3 regions of the Streptomyces sp. NPDC005438 genome follow, and region 2 is predicted to be linked to each of the others. Evidence: riboswitches for the same ligand, from Rfam matches in the RefSeq annotation. Region 2 holds a riboswitch; each other region holds the start of a gene.
The links. Region 2 has a riboswitch for cyclic di-AMP ahead of ABZT14_RS10395 (M23 family metallopeptidase). Riboswitches for the same ligand answer to the same signal wherever they lie in the genome.
Positions count from the first base shown of each region.

Region 1: linked by a shared signal. The riboswitch ahead of ABZT14_RS17230 (transglycosylase family protein) and the one ahead of ABZT14_RS10395 (M23 family metallopeptidase) in region 2 are both predicted to bind cyclic di-AMP.
Region 3: linked by a shared signal. The riboswitch ahead of ABZT14_RS03780 (transglycosylase family protein) and the one ahead of ABZT14_RS10395 (M23 family metallopeptidase) in region 2 are both predicted to bind cyclic di-AMP.

Region 1 covers NZ_JBEXEP010000007.1:306,825-312,779, forward strand. The annotation lists gene purE (5-(carboxyamino)imidazole ribonucleotide mutase) at 30-527, shown strand; gene ABZT14_RS17225 (dipeptidase) at 614-1,828, shown strand; cyclic di-AMP (ydaO/yuaA leader) riboswitch at 2,150-2,299, shown strand; gene ABZT14_RS17230 (transglycosylase family protein) at 2,305-3,474, shown strand; gene ABZT14_RS17235 (DoxX family protein) at 3,828-4,394, shown strand; gene ABZT14_RS17240 (helix-turn-helix domain-containing protein) at 4,433-5,955, shown strand, end outside.
Region 2 covers NZ_JBEXEP010000004.1:19,803-25,757, reverse strand. The annotation lists gene ABZT14_RS10410 (winged helix-turn-helix domain-containing protein) at 720-1,442, shown strand; gene ABZT14_RS10405 (isocitrate lyase/phosphoenolpyruvate mutase family protein) at 1,451-2,287, shown strand; gene ABZT14_RS10400 (PP2C family protein-serine/threonine phosphatase) at 2,370-3,557, shown strand; cyclic di-AMP (ydaO/yuaA leader) riboswitch at 3,805-3,982, shown strand; gene ABZT14_RS10395 (M23 family metallopeptidase) at 3,995-5,122, shown strand; gene ABZT14_RS10390 (hypothetical protein) at 5,447-5,806, shown strand.
Region 3 covers NZ_JBEXEP010000001.1:910,210-916,164, forward strand. The annotation lists gene ABZT14_RS03780 (transglycosylase family protein) at 205-849, opposite strand; cyclic di-AMP (ydaO/yuaA leader) riboswitch at 851-1,046, opposite strand; gene ABZT14_RS03785 (OsmC family protein) at 1,435-1,860, opposite strand; gene ABZT14_RS03790 (hypothetical protein) at 2,045-2,473, shown strand; gene ABZT14_RS03795 (cytochrome P450) at 2,543-3,772, opposite strand; gene ABZT14_RS03800 (cytochrome P450) at 3,769-5,043, opposite strand; gene ABZT14_RS03805 (ATP/GTP-binding protein) at 5,040-5,630, opposite strand; gene ABZT14_RS03810 (DUF742 domain-containing protein) at 5,611-5,955, opposite strand, start outside; gene ABZT14_RS03815 (roadblock/LC7 domain-containing protein) at 5,955-5,955, opposite strand, start outside.

The DNA.
Region 1 (5,955 bases), on a different contig from region 2:
AACGACCCGGTCCCCTGGTCGGGATCGTGATGGGTTCGGACTCGGACTGGACGGTCATGGAGGCCGCGGCCCAGGCCCTGGACGAGTTCGAGATCCCCTACGAGGTGGACGTCACCTCCGCCCACCGGATGCCCCGGGAGATGCTGCGGTACGGGGAGGAGGCGGCCTCCCGGGGGCTGCGGGTGATCGTGGCGGGCGCCGGGGGCGCGGCGCACCTGCCGGGGATGCTGGCCTCGGTGACCCCGTTGCCGGTGATCGGGGTGCCAGTGCCGTTGAAGTACCTGGACGGCATGGACTCGTTGCTGTCCATCGTCCAGATGCCGGCCGGGGTGCCGGTGGCGGCGGTGTCCGTGGCCGGGGCGCGGAACGCCGGGCTGCTGGCGGCGCGGGTCCTGGGCGCCCATGACGCCGATCTGCGCGAGCGGTTGGAGCGGTTCCAGCAGGAGCTGGGGGAGCGGGCCGCGGAGAAGGGGCGCAGGCTGCGGAGCCGGGTGGCCGGTAGCGGCGGCTTCGGCTTCGGCGGCTGAGCACACGGGTACGGATCACCGGCCGGCGTCCTCCTGGTGGGGGCCGGCCGGTGGCGTTGACGGGCGAGTGGAGACGGGAGACCGGTATGACCCTGGGCGAGGACACCCTGCGGCGGGCGCGTGAGCTGTTGGCCGAACACCCGGTGGTGGACGGGCACAACGACCTGCCGTGGGCGCTGCGTGAGCAGGTCGGCTACGACCTGGACCGGCGGGACGTCTCCCAGGACCTCAGCGCCCATCTGCACACCGACCTGCCCCGGTTGCGGGCGGGCGGGGTGGGCGCCCAGTTCTGGTCGGTGTACGTGCGTACCGACCTGGCGGGGGACGACGCGGTGAGCGCCGTACTGGAGCAGGTGGACGTGGTGCGGCGGCTGGTGGAGCGCTACCCGGACGACCTGGCGCTGGCGTTGACCGCGCGGGAGGTGGAGGAGGCCCGGGCCGCCGGGCGGATCGCCTCCCTGATGGGTGCCGAGGGCGGGCACTCGATCAACAACTCGCTGGCCACCCTGCGGGCGTTGTACCAGCTGGGGGTGCGGTACATGACCCTCACCCACAACGACAACGTGCCCTGGGCCGACTCGGCCACCGACGAGCCGGCGGCCGGTGGGCTGACCCGCTTCGGTGAGGAGGTGGTGCGGGAGATGAACCGGCTGGGGATGCTGGTGGACCTCTCGCACGTGGCGGCCTCCACCATGCGGGACGCGCTGCGGGTGAGCGAGGCGCCGGTGATCTTCTCGCACTCCTCGTCCCGGGCGGTGTGCGACCACCCGAGGAACATCCCGGACGACGTGCTCCAACTGCTGGCGGACAACGGGGGCGTGGCGATGGTGACCTTCGTGCCCAAGTTCGTGCTGCCGGAGGCGGTGGAGTGGAGCGACCGGGCGGACGCCCACCTGCGGTCGCTGGGTCTGCACCCGCTGGACGGTACGGAGCGCGGGGTGCGGGCGCGGCGGGAGTTCGAGGAGGCGAACCCCCGGCCGGAGGCGACCGCTTCCACGGTGGCCGACCACCTGGACCACATGCGCCAGGTCGCCGGGATCGATCACCTGGGTATCGGCGGGGACTACGACGGGGTGCCCTTCACCCCGGCCGACCTGGGCGATGTGTCCTGCTATCCACGGCTTGTGGGCGAGTTGTTGGCGCGTGGCTGGTCCGAGACGGACATCGGCAAGGTCACCTGGGGGAACGCGGTCCGTGTCCTGGGCGAGGCGGAGGGGGTCGCGCGTGAACTGTCCGCGCGGCGCGGACCGTCGATCGCCACCCTCTCCCAACTCGACGCTCCGAGCGCCCAGAACGGGTAATTCGGACTCCCGTGACGCAATTCACCCCGCCTTCGGGCGGGGTGATGTCCGTTGCGCGCCGTTTGTTTTCCTCCCGCGCCATTCCCCTTGCTGGGGGCGGTAGTTGAGGAACGGCTTCCGTTCGTGCCGGTGGCCGCGCGTCGGCGTCGTCCGCCGTTCGGTCACTCCATCGGGTCGTCCTGGGTTAAATGTCTATTTCGCTCTCACGTTCAACTTCCCCGAGCCGCTTGTTTCGTCGCATTTTCTGCGTTTAACGTTCAGCTCCGCCGCTACCCCAAAGTGGCGGTCCGCTGCCGGACGCCGAATCCTGCCGGCGGCAGCGGATCCCAGACGTCACGTCTAACGGCAGGAGCGGGGGACCCAAGGTAAGTGCCGGACCCACGGGCCGGCTTGGGGTGAAGCCACCGAGAGGTGGCCGGGCAACTCCAGCCCGAACCCGACAGCTCACCTCGCAGGCGTCGGAGAGGAGCACCACTATGTCCGGACGCGGACGCCACCGGCGGCCACGCGACAGCCGCCTCAACAAGAACGTCACCCGCATCTCCGTGGTCGCCGCCGCCGGCGGGGTCACGACCATGGTCGCCGGCGCCAACGCCCAGGCCGCTTCCGTCAGCACCTGGGACAAGGTCGCCGAGTGCGAGTCCAGCGGCGACTGGAGCATCAACACCGGCAACGGCTACTACGGCGGGCTCCAGTTCGCCCAGAGCACCTGGGAGGGCTTCGGCGGCAGCAAGTACGCCTCGCGGGCCGACCAGGCCAGCAAGTCCCAGCAGATCGACATCGCGGAGAAGGTGCTGGCCGAACAGGGGCCGGGCGCCTGGCCGCTGTGCGGTCCCAAGGCGGGGCTCGCCAAGGGCGGTCCCGCCCCGGGTGTCGACCCGGGTGGCGAGTCCAAGCCCACCACGCCGGCCAAGCCCAAGGCCCCGTCCAAGCCCGAGCGGCCCAAGGGCGACCAGGCCAGCAGCCACGGCCGCAACGGTGAGTCCTACACCGTGGCCAGCGGCGACACCCTGTTCAAGATCGCCAAGGCCCAGGACGTACAGGGCGGTTGGGAAGCGCTGTACGAGGACAACCGCCAGGTCATCGGCGGCGACCCCGACGTGATCATCCCCGGCCAGAAGCTGAGCGTCGACGGTGGCCCGGCCAAGTCGGAGTCCAAGGCGACCCCGAAGAAGTCCGGTCCCAAGCACGCCAAGCCGAAGCAGTCCAGCGACCAGGCGTCCGCCCCCAGCGGCAACTCCTCCGGCTTCCAGGCTCCGGTGAACGCCCCGACCAGCACCGCCTACCGCGCGTCCGGCGGCTCCTGGTCCAGCGGTTACCACACCGGGGTGGACTTCTCGGTCTCCAGCGGCACCAGTGTCAAGGCCGTCGGCCAGGGCACCGTGGTGTCCGCCGGCTGGGGCGGCTCCTACGGCAACCAGGTCGTCATCAAGCACTCCGACGGGCGCTACAGCCAGTACGCCCACCTGTCCTCGCTGTCCGTCAGCGCCGGGCAGACGGTCAGCGGTGGCCAGCAGTTGGGGCTGTCCGGTTCCACCGGCAACAGCACCGGTCCGCACCTGCACTTCGAGATCCGTACCGGTCCCGACTACGGCTCGGACATAGACCCGCTGGCCTACCTGCGCGGTAAGGGCGTCTCGCTCTGACCCACGCCGGGAGGTCGACCGCTCCTCTCCGGTGCGTCGAGGCCCTCCCCGCCCTTCCCAGGGCGGGGAGGGCCTTCGCGTGCGCCGGTGGCCCGCCCGATCCGGTACGGGTCCGGTGAGGGAGCAGGTGTACGAGGGCCCCCGCCTGGTACCCGCCCCGGTGGGCGACCGGCCGACCCGGTCCGAGGCTCCCGTGTGGCGTCCCCCGTACCGCGGGGCGGATTCGGGGGCTTGGCCCGGACATCCACGTGCTTGGCACGGATAGTCGCAACCTTGAGACGTGGACGCCCCGGGCAGAATGCCGGCACAGCCGGACACGTACACGTGAGCGACCGGGAGACGGGAGTGGGGCCATGTCTCTGGCGGACCGCATGGGCGGCGAGGGCGGTGGGCCGAAACCCATCAAGGGGGTGAACGGCCCCGGCGGCCTCGGGGGCGGCGGCCTCCGGGACACCGCGGCCCGGTACGCCCTGCTCCCCCTGCGCCTCTTCCTCGGAGTCACCTTCGTCTACGCCGGCCTGGACAAGCTCACCGACCGCGCCTTCTTCGCCTCCTCCGGCACCGGCTCCCTGGCCGCCACCCTGGACGGGGTCCGCGACACCGCCGCCCTCCCCTTCCTGGTGGAGCTGGCCCAGCGGAACCCCGAGGGTTTCGGGTACGCCATCGCCCTGGGAGAACTGGCCGTCGGACTGGGCACCCTGCTGGGCCTGTGGTCCCGGGTGGCCGCCCTCGGGGGAGCCCTGATCTCGCTCACCTTCTGGCTGACGGTGAGCTGGTCCACCGAGCCGTACTACCTGGGCAACGACCTGGCCTACCTGATCGCCTGGCTGCCCCTGCTGCTCGCCGGAATCCCCCGCCACTCCGTGGACGCGGTACTGGCCGCGCGCCGGAGGCGGAAGGGGAGGGTCATCTTCGGGTAGGGCGTACGGGGTGGACCGCCTCCGGTTACCGTGACCGCATGGGAGGCAGGGGCGGGGCGGGAACGACGGACACGGCCGGACCCGGGGAGGGCCGGATCGGCGGACAGCGGGGAGCGGCCGGTACCGGTGCCGGCTCCCCGGACCACAGCGACGCGTCGGGCGATGCCGGAGCCGCCTCGGCCGCCGCGACCCTCGCGCGCCTGACGGCCGGCCCCGAACCGGTCGCCCGGGTACTGGACTGGCTCGGCCGCCGCTGTCCGGGCACCGCGACCCTGCTGTACGCCGACGGCACCCCCGCGTACCCCGCGCACCACACACCCCCGGAGGAACTGGCCGACCTGGTGCGCGCGGTACACCGCCAGCGCACCCCCTCCACGGTCCGGGGACTGGGCCGGGACACCGTCCACGTGGTCGCCCTGGGCACCCCCGCCGACAGCGCCCAGCGCCCCGACCTGCCCTACCTGACCCTGGTCGAGGTAGCGCCCAACACAGCGCCCGGTGCGCTGACCAGGTCGGAGGGGGCACCCCGGGGCGCCCCGCTCGCCGAGGCCGCCCGCGCCCTGGGCGTGGCCTGGCGCCTGGAGGAGGCCGACCGGCGCTGGCAGCGGGCCTGGCACGCCGAGGCCAACAGCCGGGAGACGGTGCTCCAGTTGCTGATGGCCGGGCAGATCGTGATGGCCCAGCGGGTCGCCCGGATAGTGGACCGCGGACTGCCGGAGCTGTGCTGGCTCCAGGTGATCGAGTGCCCGGACGGCGACCGTGGCCGGATGGCGCTGCTGGTGGAGCGGGCCAGCGAGGGCCGGGCCTGGTGGGCGCCCTGCTCGGTGCGGCCCCGCCACCTGATCACCCTGGTTCCCGCCTCGGAGGGCGGCGACGTGGCCGTACTGGCCCGGCGACTGTTGCACCTCGAACCGCACTGCCGGATCGGCGCCAGCGAACCCTCCACCCTGCCCGAGGCCCCCCTCGCCTACGAGCAGGCCTTCCACGCCCTGGCCGTGGCCCGCCAACTCGTCGACGGCCACGCCCGGTTCAGCCCGGACGCGGCACCGATGCCCCGGGTGAGCGCGGAGGCCCGCCGCTGGGCGGACGCCCTGCTCCAGCCGGTCGCCGGCCACGTGCCCCCGCGCCGCGCCGACCCCGACGGTGGGGAACTGATGGCCACCCTGGCGTCCTGGCTGAGCTTCGCCGGGGCCGCCAACCACCACCTGAAGATCCACCGCAACACCCTCAGCGCCCGGGTACGGCTGCTGGAGCACCTGTTGGGGAAGGACCTGGTCGGCTCCCTGGCCGACCAGTCCGCCTGCTGGCTGGCGCTACGGCTGCTCCAGGCCCCCTCACCGGCGCCATCCACCGGACCGGATGTCGACCCGGACGCCGACGCGGGTGCCGACGCGGGTGCCGCGCCGGACGTTCCGGCGCCCACCCTGGAGGCGTTGCTGTCCACCCCGGAGGTCGTCAAGTGGGCCCGTACCCAGGTGGCCCCGCTCTCCCCGGAGGCGTTCACCACCGTCCGGGAGTGGCTGCGCGCGGACGCCCGACTGCCGGTCGCCGCACGGGAGTT
Region 2 (5,955 bases):
GTTACTGGTTGCTGGGTTCTGGGCGCTGGGGTCACTGTCCGGGGTTCTGGATGTTCGGTGTTGCCCCCGTGGTCCGGTTGCCTGTCGGGTCAGTGCCCAGGACCCTGGATGCTGGGGTGGGGCCAATGCCCTGGGTCTTGGCCACTGGGGCAGCGGCCACGATCTGGTCCCGGCCGGGGTTGGTGCGACGTGGGGTCGGTCGGTGCCGCTTAGGGGTGGGGGGAGTTGCCCCCGGTGTCGGGGTGGGTTTGCTTGGGTGGCTGCCTCGTTCAGTCCTGGTCCTGGTTCCGGTCTCCGGGGCCCGCTTCTGGTCGTTGGGGGGGGGAGGGAAGCCGGGGTCTCCGTTGCCCGGGCAGTGCCGGGCGCTGTCGTTGGGTTCGGGTCGTCCCCTGGTCCCGGCCCCAGTTGCGGCCCCGGTTGCTGGGGCAGTGCCCGGGTTCTTGGATGTTCGGTGTTGCTCCCGTGGTCCGGTTGCCTGTCGGGTCAGTGCCCCGGATTCTGGTCGCCAGGGTCAGCGCCCAGGGCCCTGGATGTTGGGTCAACCACCCCGGTCCGGTCACCCGTCGATCAATACCCAGGACCCTGGATGCTGGGCGCAGCCCCCTGGGTCTTGGCCTTGGCCACTGGCGCAGCGCCCCCGAAGCCCACCCACCAGGACAGCGCCGCCGCCCCCGACAGTTCGGTCACCGCCGAAACGACGTGGGCGCATCCTGGGAGGCATGACGCCCACCCCACCCCCGGGCCCCTCCGGGCCCCGGCTGGCCGCCCTCGCCGGGTTGCTGGCCGACCAGACGCGGGCGGCCATCTGCCTGGCCCTCCTCGACGGGCGGGCGTGGACGGCCGGCGAACTGGCCCGCCACTGCGGTGTCGCCCCCTCCACCGCCACCGAGCACCTCAGCCGGCTGGTGGACGGTGAACTGCTGGCCGAACACCGGCAGGGGCGGCACCGCTACCTCCGGCTGGCCGACTCCGGGGTGGCCCACCTGGTGGAGGACCTCGCCGCCCAGGCGGCACCGGACACCTCGCCCCCGCGCGGGCTGCGTGCCCGGGGTGCCAGCGAGGCCATGGCCCGGGGCCGTACCTGTTACGACCACCTGGCCGGCCGACTGGGCGTCACCCTCACCGAGGCCCTCACCACCCGGGGCCTGCTCGACCAGGGGCGGGGCTGCGCGCTGACCGACCGGGGGGTGAGCTGGTTCACCGACCTCGGCGCCGCGTTGCCGACCCGGGCCAGGGGCCGCCGCCCCCTGGTCCGGCTCTGCCTGGACTGGACCGAGCGGCGCCCCCACCTGGCCGGGGTGGCCGGGGCGACCCTGTGCCGGCACGCCCTGGAGCGGGGCTGGTGTGAACGCATCGGCAGTCAGCGGGCGGTACGGCTCACCCCGTACGGCCGGGACACCCTCGCCACCCTGCTCGACCTTCCCGCCGACCACCTGCCCTGAGGAGTGCCATGACCGGCGACCACCCACCGCGCCCCGCTCCCGAGACGGCGTCGGCCTTCGCGGCGCTCCACCGGCCCGGGCGGCCCCTGGTGCTGCCCAACGCCTGGGACCACGCCTCCGCCGCCGCCCTGGTCGAGGCCGGGTTCCCGGCGGTGGGCACCACCAGCCTGGGCGTGGCCTCGGCCGCCGGGAAGCCGGACGGGCAGGCCGACACCCGTACCGAGACGCTGCGGCTGGCCCGGAGACTGGCCGCCCTGCCGGTGCCGGTGACGGTGGACGTCGAGGGAGGGTTCGGAACCGACCCCAGCGACCCCGGCGACGCCAGCGACCCCGCCGAGGTCGCCGACCTGGTACGGGAACTGGCCGGCTACGGGGTGGCCGGCGTCAACCTGGAGGACGGCCGCCCCGACGGTTCGCTGCGCCCGGTCGACCAGCAGTGCCGGCTGATCGTGGCCTGTAGGGAGGCGGCCCCGGGCCTGTTCCTCAACGCCCGTACCGACACCCACTGGCTGCCCGGCCATCGCGCCGGGACGGACCGGCGGCTGGCCGCCTACCAACAGGCGGGCGCCGACGGGCTGTTCGTCCCGGGACTGCGGGACCCGCACACCATCGAGCGGCTGGCCGCCCGCCACCCGCTGCCGCTCAACATCCTGTACGCCCCCGGTGGCCCCGAGCTGCCGCTGCTGGCCGCACTGGGGGTGGCCCGGGTGAGTACCGGTTCCCGGCTGTTCCGGTTGGCCGTGCACGAGGCGGTCCGTACCGCGCGGACCGTGGCCGGACGGCCCGCCCCCGTCGCCCCGCCCACCTACCTCCAGGCCCAGGGCTGGGCGCTCGCCTACCGCTGAGCCTTCGCCTCACGCTCGGGGAATTCGCCCCGGTGGCCCCGGACAACTAGCCGCACGGCGCCAACCGGGTCAAGGTGGGACCGTGGCGGATGGGACACCGAGACGTTCGGACGGCGGTGAGGGCCGGGAGCGGTCCTGGCTGCGTGCCTGCCCGGCGATCTTCCTGGTGTTCGGGGTGCTGATCGGACTGGCCACCCCGGCCGGGCTCACCATCTCCCCCCTGTTCGCGGCGGCCTCCATGGTCGCCGCCTCCGTACTGTCGGTACGGGCCACCGCCCTGACCGGACTGGCGGCGGTGATCGCCGAGGGCGCCCTGGTGCTGGGCCTGGACGAGAACAACGCCCCCGCCCAGGGACCGATGCAGACCGCCACCGTGGCCACCGTCGCCGGACTCGCGGTGGTGTTCAACGTGCTGCTGAGGCGCAGCGGCGAGGAGCTGGCCTCGGCCCGGGACATCGCGGAGGCCGCCCAGCTGGCCGTACTGCCGGTGCCCGCCGACCGGGTCGCGGGGCTGCGGGTGGCCGCCCGCTACCAGGGGGCCCAGTCCGGGGCGTCCATCGGCGGTGACCTGTACGCGGTGCAGGACACCCCGCACGGGGTGCGGATGATCGTGGGGGACGTACGGGGCAAGGGGCTGGACGCGGTCGAGTCGGTGACCATCGTGCTGGGCGCCTTCCGGGAGGCGGCCGAGCAGGAGGACAGCCTGGAGGAGGTGGCCTCCCGGCTGGAGCGGGCCATGCGGAGGGAGGCCGCGCGACGTGGGCCGGGGGACGACGGGGAGACGTTCACCACCGCCGTACTCGCCGAGGTGCGCCCCTCCCAGCCGTTCACGCTGCGGCTGCTGAACCGGGGTCACCCGCCTCCGCTGATGCTGTACCAGGGCGAGACCCGGTTCCTCCGTCCCTCCCAGGCCGCGCTGCCGCTGGGCATGGACGAGTTGGGGCAGTGGCCCGACCAGTGCGACACCTTCGACTTCCCCGAGGGCGCGACCCTGCTGCTGTACACCGACGGCATCTCCGAGGCGCGGGACGCCAACGGGGTCTTCTTCGAGCCCGCGGTACGGCTGCGGGGCCACCACTACCGGTACCCGGACGAGCTGCTGGACGAGGTGGTCCGCGCGGTGGCCGAGCACACCGGGGGCAAGGCGGCGGACGACGCCGCGCTGCTGGCGGTCGCCCGGGAGGACTCCACGGTTCCCGAGGAGGTCACCGCGCGGGAGAGCCCCGCGATCGCGGAGGACTCCGCGCGGGTGGACGGGGCCGAGCCGTGACCGGTGTGACGGTCGGGGCGGCCGTGAGGGTTGTGGTAGTGGGAGCTGCCGGGGTGGTCGGGGTGGGAGTCACTCTCGGTGCCACGGGGTTCTGAGAACACCGAAACCTGCCCGGCTTTGCCCTCGGCTGACCGATAAGCGTCCGGGGCCCGGGGCCCAATTCCCCTACCCCGCTTGGAATCTGAGCCGCGGGTCTATTAACGTTCGATAACGCAGTGCGGTCGTCACCGCCGTCACCAGACGGCGCCGCGCGCCAACGCCGAATCCCCTCGGGGCGTCGCCACCAGCGTCACCTCACCATGGGGGAACCGGGGAACCACATCACCTTGGGGTGAATCGGGCAACTCCCGCCCAGGAGAGGCCCGTAGGAGACCTTCCTGCTCCGAACCCGTCAGCTAACCCGGTAGGCGTGAGGGAAGGAAAGGAGAACGCCACTCGTGGCGTCCAACAGGTATGCCCCCGAGGCCGGTTACGGCCCCGCTGGCCCCTCCGCCCACCTCCCGTACGACCCGTACGGCATGGAGGAGAGCGACCCCCACGGTTCCCCGGACCCCGCGCCCTACCAGGCGTACGGCCCCCGCATCGAGACCGACGAACCCGAGTGGAACCCCACCGCCGAGTCGGTGCGGCCGGTACGCGGCCGGCACCGGGTGGTGCGGCAGCGCGGCGGCATGGCCCGCAGCGGCGCGGTGCTCGGCGTCGGCATGATCGCGGCCGTGGGCGCCGGAGGCATGGCGACCGCCCAGGACAAGTCACCCACCGCCGTCACCATGCCCGACCTGGGCTCCACGGTCGACAAGGTGTCCGCCGAACTGCCGGCGGCCAAGGAACTCCCCGGTGTGGGCGAGCTGTTGGCCGACGACGGGGCCGACCGTACGGTCAACGCCGCCCCGCTGACCCAGGCCGGGCTCACCCAGGACGACTCCCGCAACGGACAGACCAACGCGGGTGAGGCGCTGCGGCACCGCATCCTCGCCCAGGCCGAGCAGCAGCGCGGCCAGGCCGAACAGGCCGCCGCCGACGAGGCGGCCAGCGAGGCCGCCCGCCAGGCCGCCGCCAAGGCCGCCGAGGACGCGGAGAAGGAGCGGAAGGCCGAGGCCGAGAAGAAGCGCAAGGCGGCCGAGGAGAAGAAGCGGAAGGCGGAGGAGAAGCGTCGGGCCGAGCTGGCCAAGCAGTACACCGTGCCGCTCTCCTCGTACCAGCTCACCTCCGGTTTCGGCGACTCCGGCGGCATGTGGCAGAGCAACCACACCGGCCAGGACTTCGCCGCCCCCACCGGCACCCCGGTGAAGGCGGTGCACAGCGGCACCATCAAGGAGGCCGGCTGGGCCGGGAGTTACGGCTACCGCATCGTGCTGGAGCTGGACGACGGCACCGAGATCTGGTTCTGCCACCTGTCCTCGATGAGCCGCACCAGCGGCAAGGTCACCACCGGCGACGTGATCGGCCGGGTGGGCTCCACCGGGAACTCCTCCGGCCCGCACCTGCACGTCGAGGTCCGGCCCGGCGGGGGCGACGCCATCGACCCGCTGGCCTGGCTGCGCGGCAAGGGCCAGCAGGTCTGACCCCGCACCACCACCCCGCTCGGCCCTGACCGGCCCCACCTCGGGTCGGTCGACCGTACCGGCACCCGGTGTGCCGGTACGCCGAGGAGGGTACGAGGTGCGACGGCGCCCCCTGGCCGGGCGCCCACCCGGGCCCGCTTCCGCGCGGCCCCGCGAAACCCGGTGGCCCAGACGTACCCCCCGACGTCTGGGCCACCGTCCTTTTCCCGGACGGCCCCCGGGGTGTGCGGGTCGGATGCCGGACGGGTGCCCACCGAGCCGGGCCTTCCCCGGGGACGGCGCCGTAGACCTGGGGCACGCCGGGTGGGAGCTGGGGGTGCCCCCATGCGTGTGGTCAAGGTGGTGGGTCAGGACGGCGGCATGAGGACCTGGTTCCGCGCCTACTACCAGGACGAGGGTCTGTGGCTGTACTTCGAGACCGATGACGAGGGCTGGGCGGCGCGTCAGGTCGAGGTCAGGGAGCGGGACTCACGGCCGGTGACAGCGGCTTCCCTGGCGGAGGTCGTGGACCTGCGTGACCATGCCGATCTCGCGGCGATGGGGCGCTATGAACGGCGGTACGGCGTTCTCGCCGAAGGCCCCACGGACGGCTGGTGGGACCTGCCCCGTACATCGGAGATCTCCGAGGAGGAGTTCGAGCGGTGGTGGACCAGAGCACGGCAGGCTCTCGGCGACTCATCCTGACCTGACCGGCCGCGGATCGGAGAAGGTGCCGTGGGGAGCACGGCCGAAGAGGCCGTCGGCCCCTCGTCGTGCGAGGCGGAGCGGGGCCTGGGCAAGGCCTGGGCGGGGTGCCTGCCCCGTCCACCTGGTCGGGGGCCGGGTGTGGAGGC
Region 3 (5,955 bases), on a different contig from region 2:
GGTCGCCGCCCTCCGCGGGCGCCCGGTACGAGGACGTTCAGACCGCCACCGGTCCGCGCCGTACGGGGAGTTCCCGGTGCCCCGGCGGTGGCCCGACCCGGCGGTGGGGGAGCGGGTGGCCGGCTCCCTGGTTGCCGGGTTCCTGAGTTGGGTGCTGAGGGCAACCGGGCCGGGACCTCAGCCCCGACCCGGCAAGGCCCCGCCTCAGCCCAGGGTCAGCTTCTGCCCGGGCAGGATCACGTTGGCGTCGCTCAGCACCGAGGAGTTGCGCGCGTAGAGCTGCTTCCAGGTGGTGTCGTTGGCCTGGGCGATGGAGCTGAGGGTGTCGCCGGACCGCACGGTGTAGGTCTTGCCGGAGGCGCCCTTGCCCTGCGACGAGGCCGACGGGGACTTCTGGGACTGCTGCCGGGTGGACGACTCGGACGACGGCTTGCTGTCGCTGGTGCCGCCCTGGGGGCTGACGTCGGCGGAGGGGCCGCCGGCGGTCAGGCCGCCCGCGCCGGCGCAGGCCCAGGCGCCCGGACCCTGGAGCTTCAACAGCCGCTCGGCGGTGGCGATCTGCTGCTCCTTGGTGGCCAGGTCGGCCCGGGAGGCGTACTTGGTGCCGCCGGCCGCGGCCCAGCTGGACTGGGAGAACTGCAGACCGCCGTAGTAGCCGTTGCCGGTGTTGATGGACCAGTTGCCGCCGGACTCGCACTGGGCGACCTTGTCCCAGGTGTCCACGGAAGCGGCCTGCGCGCCGGTGGCGCTCAGCATCGGGGCGGCGATCGCGACGCCGGCGACGCCGGCCAGGGTGGCTATCCGGGCGACACGGGCGCGGTTGCCGTCACGTCCCTTGCTGGTGAACATGCTGTCTCCTCACCGATGCCTACGAGGTGAGCTGTCGGGTTCGGGCTGTGAGTCGCCCGGCCCGTCCGGCGAACCGGTACGGGCTTCACCCCTAGCCCTCGGGGGCCTTCCGGGCAGCACTGAGCTGCGACGGACGGCTCCGTCGGGCACCTACCGTGGGTCCCCCGCTCCTGCCGTGGTTGTTGCTTGAGGTGATCGAGGGGCCGTCGACAGGATTCGGCATAGCGGCCCTCGATGCCCGCGATCCGCGGACGGTGGCGACCGTAAGCACAGCGGTGCCGGCAGGCCAAAACCGGGCAGTGGGTGCCACTGTGGTCGATGAGGCCCATGGGGTGTGCTCTACCGCTCTTTGTGCAGGCCAGCATGTATGTGGCCGCATCGGACAGTTGGTGTGAGACGGATCAAGCGGAGAGAAGGGTCACAGGCTCGGGGTCCCGTTTCGGGGCCCTGTGGGGGTGTCGAACTGCCGGCCATGCGACGGAAAAAGCCTCACTACTGACCAAAAAGGTCGAAAGGGTTGGCGTCCTGGGACGCGAAAGGGGTGGTGCCCTCCCTCGGGAGGACACCACCCCTCGCGGACCCCGATCAGACCAGGTTGGCGGTCAGGGTGATCGTGGTGCCGGAAAGCGCCTGGCTCACCGGGCAGTTCGCCTTGGCGCCCTCAGCCGCCTTGGCGAAGGCCTCGGCGTCCAGCCCGGGCACCTCCGCCTCCACGGTCAGGTGGATGCCGGTGATTCCGGTCCCCGGCTCGAAGGTGACGTCGGCCTTGGTGTTCACCCGGGTGGGCGGAGTGCCCGCGCCGGCCAGGCCGTGGGAGAGGGCCATGGAGAAGCAGCTGGAGTGCGCGGCGGCGATGAGTTCCTCGGGGCTGGTCCGCCCGTTGGGCTCCTCCGCGCGGGACGGCCAGGTCACCGGCTGCTCGCCGATGCCCGAGGAGTCGAAGGTGACGGCCCCCGACCCCTCCAGCAGGTTGCCCTCCCAGACGGTGTGGGCGCTACGTGTGGTGGCCACGGTGGTACCTCTCTTCACTTGGTTCGCTCGCCGCACTGCGACGGTTGGACACCCCTATGCCAACACACTTCACGTACCCGGTGCCGACCGCACGCTGACGGACCCTCATCGTCACCCACCGGGCGCCCTGTCCCACCCGGCTGAGACTGACTACCGTGTCCCCGGGACATCGGAAGGGGTGGCAGTGGAGGAACTGGCGACGCTGGCGGCGGAGGGTGCGAGCGCCCTGGTCGCGTTGATGGTGACCGACTCCTGGGAGCGGGTGAAGGGGCGGGTCGCCGCCTTCCTGAGCCGGGGCCGGCAGGAGGACGCGGGCAGCGCGGAGGAGGAACTCGACCTGTCGCAGGGCGAGTTGGTGAACGCCCGGGACGAGGGTGACGAGGAGGCGGCCGACGACCTCCAGGCCACCTGGCGCAGTCGGCTCCGTCGGGTGCTGCGCGAGGACCCGGCCGCCGCCGACGAACTGCGCGCCCTGCTGGAGGAGGTGCGCCCCCAACTGCCCGCCCAGGACAACTCCCAGGTGCACAACAGCGTCGGGGTGGTCCACTCGGGAGCGCAGGTGTACCAGGGGCGGGACTTCTCCCACCTCACCATCCGCCCCCCGGGCGTCTGACCGCCTCCGGCCCCGACGCTCCGACCGGGAGCACCGGGGCCGACCGCCGGGCTGGGCGTCCTGGGACGCTCAGCCTCGGGACAGGGTCACCGGGAGGGCGGTCACGCTGTTGCTGACCACCGAGGGCAGGTGGGTCAACTCCTGGTCCCCCACCGCCAGTCGCAGGTCCGGGAAGCGGGCGAACAGCGCCGGCACGGCCACCGCCGCCTCCAGTCGGGCCAGCCCGGAACCGATGCAGAAGTGCGGCCCGTACCCGAAGGTGAGGTGACGGGTCTGCTCGCGCGTCAGGTCGAACTCGTCGGCCCGCTCTCCGTGTTGGCGGGGGTCGCGTCCGGCCGCGATGTACGAGGCCAGCAGCGCGTCTCCCTTGCGGATGGTCACGTCCTCCAGCGGGATGTCCTCGATCGCGAACCGCATCGGGAAGTGGGCCACCGAGGCGTCCCAGCGCAGGGTCTCCTCCACCGCCGCCGTCCACGGGTACTGACCGGAGGTCAGCAGCTTCAACTGGTCCGGGTGGGCCAGCAGGGCGCGGATGGTGTTGGTGATCAGGTTGAGGGTGGTGCTGTGCCCGGCCACCAGCATCAGGATCAGGGTGCCGATCAGCTCCTGCTCGTTCAGCCGGTCGCCCTGGTCGGTGGCCGCGATCAGTCCGCTGGTCAGGTCGTCGGCGGGGTGGGCGCGCTTCTCCGCGATCAGCTCGGTCAGCAGGGCGTGCATCCGCTTGCGGGTCTGCACCCCCTCCTCGGCCGGGGTGGTGGAGGAGGTGAGGCTCTTCGAGAGGCCGTGGAAGTCGTCGTAGCGCTCCTCGGGGATGCCCAGGAGCTGGCCGATCACCCCCATCGGCAGCGGGTAGGCGAAGTGCTCGCGTACGTCCACCACTTCGCCGGCCGGGAAGGTCGCCAGCCGGTCCAGCAGCCGATGGGTGGTCTCCTCGATGCCCGGGCGCATCGCGTCCACCCGACGGGGGGTGAACGCCTGGCTGACCAGGGTGCGCAGACGCCGGTGGTCCTGCCCGTCGGCGGTGGTCATGCCGACGTTGGTGACGAAGTCCAGCAGCGGCCAGCCCTCGGGGACGGTGCCGTCGTGCAACTCGCGCCAGTGGCGGGCGTCCTTGCCCACCCGGTTGTCGGCCAGCAGGTCCTGGAGCAGCTGGTGCCGGGTGACGACCCAGGTGGAGACCCCGCCGGGCAGCATCACCTGGACCGCGTCCCCCCTCTCCCGCAGCATCGCGACCTCACCATGCAGGTCGGAGCCGGTCACGTCGAGGTGGTACTCCGGGGACTCGGGGGCCGTGGTCATGTGCGGGCTCCAAAGCTTGACGGCTGCGAAGGGGTGAAGTTCACGGGAAGTGAGTAGAGGGCACGGGACCACGGTGAGGTGCGGTACGTCAATGACTCGGGGTCGACCGCGATCTGCATGTCGGGCAGGCGGTTGATGAGTGTGCTGACCGCGGTGTGGGCGATGACCCGTGCCGGGTTGCGGGCCGGGCAGGTGTGTGGACCGGCCCCGAAGGACACGTGCGAACGGTTGCCGGTGATCGGCCGGCCGCTGGCCGGAAGGACCGCCGGGTCCTGGTTGGCGGCGGCCAGCCCCAGGATGAGCGCGTCCCCGGCCTGGATGAAGCGGCCCCCCAGGTACAGGTCCTGGAGCGCGTAACGGCCGGGGAAGTTCTGCACCGGGGTGTCCCGCCACAGCACCTCGTCCAACGCGGCGTCCACGGTGAGGCGTCCACCGCTGAGGTGGGAGCGGAAACCGCTGTCGAGCATCAGCAACCGGGCGGCGTTGGCGGTCCAGTTGGCCGCCGGGCCGGTGCCGGCCACGATGATCACCATGATGTGGTGCAGCACCTCCTCCGGGCTGAGGCCCGAGGGGTGGGCCAGCAGCCAGGAGGGCAGGTCGTCACCGGGACGCTGGGCCCGCTGCTGCAACAGCTCGGTGAACATCTGCTGGAGCTTCTGGTTGGCCTCCTTCGCGCCCTCACCACTGTCCGCCAACGCCCGTACGGCGGTGATCAGTTCGGGCGCCTGCTCGTCCGACAGCCCCAACAGACGGGTGACCACCCACAGGGGGAGCCGGGCCGCGAAGTCGATCATCAGGTCGGCGTGACCCTGCGGGGCCACCCGGTCGATCAGCTGGTCGGCGATGTCGGTCACCAGCCGGCGCAGGTCGTGCAGGTTGATCATGGCCAGGGAGTCGGTGACCGCGCGGGAGAACCGGGCGTGCACCGGGCCGTCGGTGAACAGCAGCGTCGGTCGGTACGCCATCATCGGGGCCAGGGGGGAGTCCGGGCGCAGCCGCCCGTCCTGCACCGCCCGCCAGTGCCGGGGGTCGTGGGAGAACACCGTCTCGTTGCGGGTGACTTCCAGCACCTCGCGGTACCCCAGCACCAGCCAGGCCGGTATCCCCGGTTCCAGTTCCACCGGCGCCACCGAGCCGTGTTCCTCACGCAGTCGCCGGTACAGCGACGGGGTGTCTCCGGCCAGGATGTCGCCGTACAGCGGGGTCAGCCCGGACCCCCCGTTGTGGGCGGGGCACTCGGGCGGGGGGCCGGTCGTCTCCGGGGAACTCACGCGGGCACCTCCTGAGCTGCGGTGTAGAGGTAGTTGACCAGGGCGATCAGGGCGTGCGCGCTGGAGGTACGGTCCCGGGCGTCACAGACCACCACCGGGGTCTGCGGCAGCAGGTCCAGCGCCGAACGCAGCAGCTCCACGTCGTACGCCGGTGCGCCGGGGAAGGAGTTGATGGCCACCGCGAACGGTACGTCCAGGTCCTCCAGGTACCCCAGCACGTCGAAGCTCTCCTCCAGCCGGCGGGTGTCCACCAGCGCCAGCGCGCCCAGCGCCCCGTGCACCAGGTGCCGCCACATCGGGAAGAACCGTTGCTGCCCGGGGGTGCCGAACAGGTACATCACCCGCTGGGAGTTGAGGGTGAGCCGTCCGAAGTCCATGGCCACCGTGGTGGTGGTCTTGGTGGCGTCGACGTGGTCCACACCGGTGCCGGCCTCGGTCATCAGCTCCTCGGTGCGAACCGGCTCGATCTCGCTGAGCGAGGTGATCAGCGTCGTCTTGCCGACCCCGAGCGGCCCGGCGATCACGATCTTGACGGCCTGACGCACCGAGGAGGGCAGATAACCGTCGTCATAGTCGGTGGAGTCCATCGAGAACTTCCTTCAGAAGGTCGGGGTCGGTACGTGCGTGGCGGGGGACGGGTGGACGGGCACGCAACAGACCGCTGTCGATCAGGTCCGCCAGCAACACCCGCACGATCGTCAGGGGCTGGCCCATCCGGGCGGCGACCTCCGCCACCGACAGCAACCGACGGCAGATATGGAGGATCTTCTGACACTCCGGGCTCAGCCCCGGCGGAGGGCTCACCTCGGTGGCCAGCACCAGGGTCTCCACGGCCAGGGTGTTGCGCGAGGGCTCCACCCGGCCACCAGTGATCACATAGGGGCGCACCGGCCCCACTCCGGCGGGGTCGCT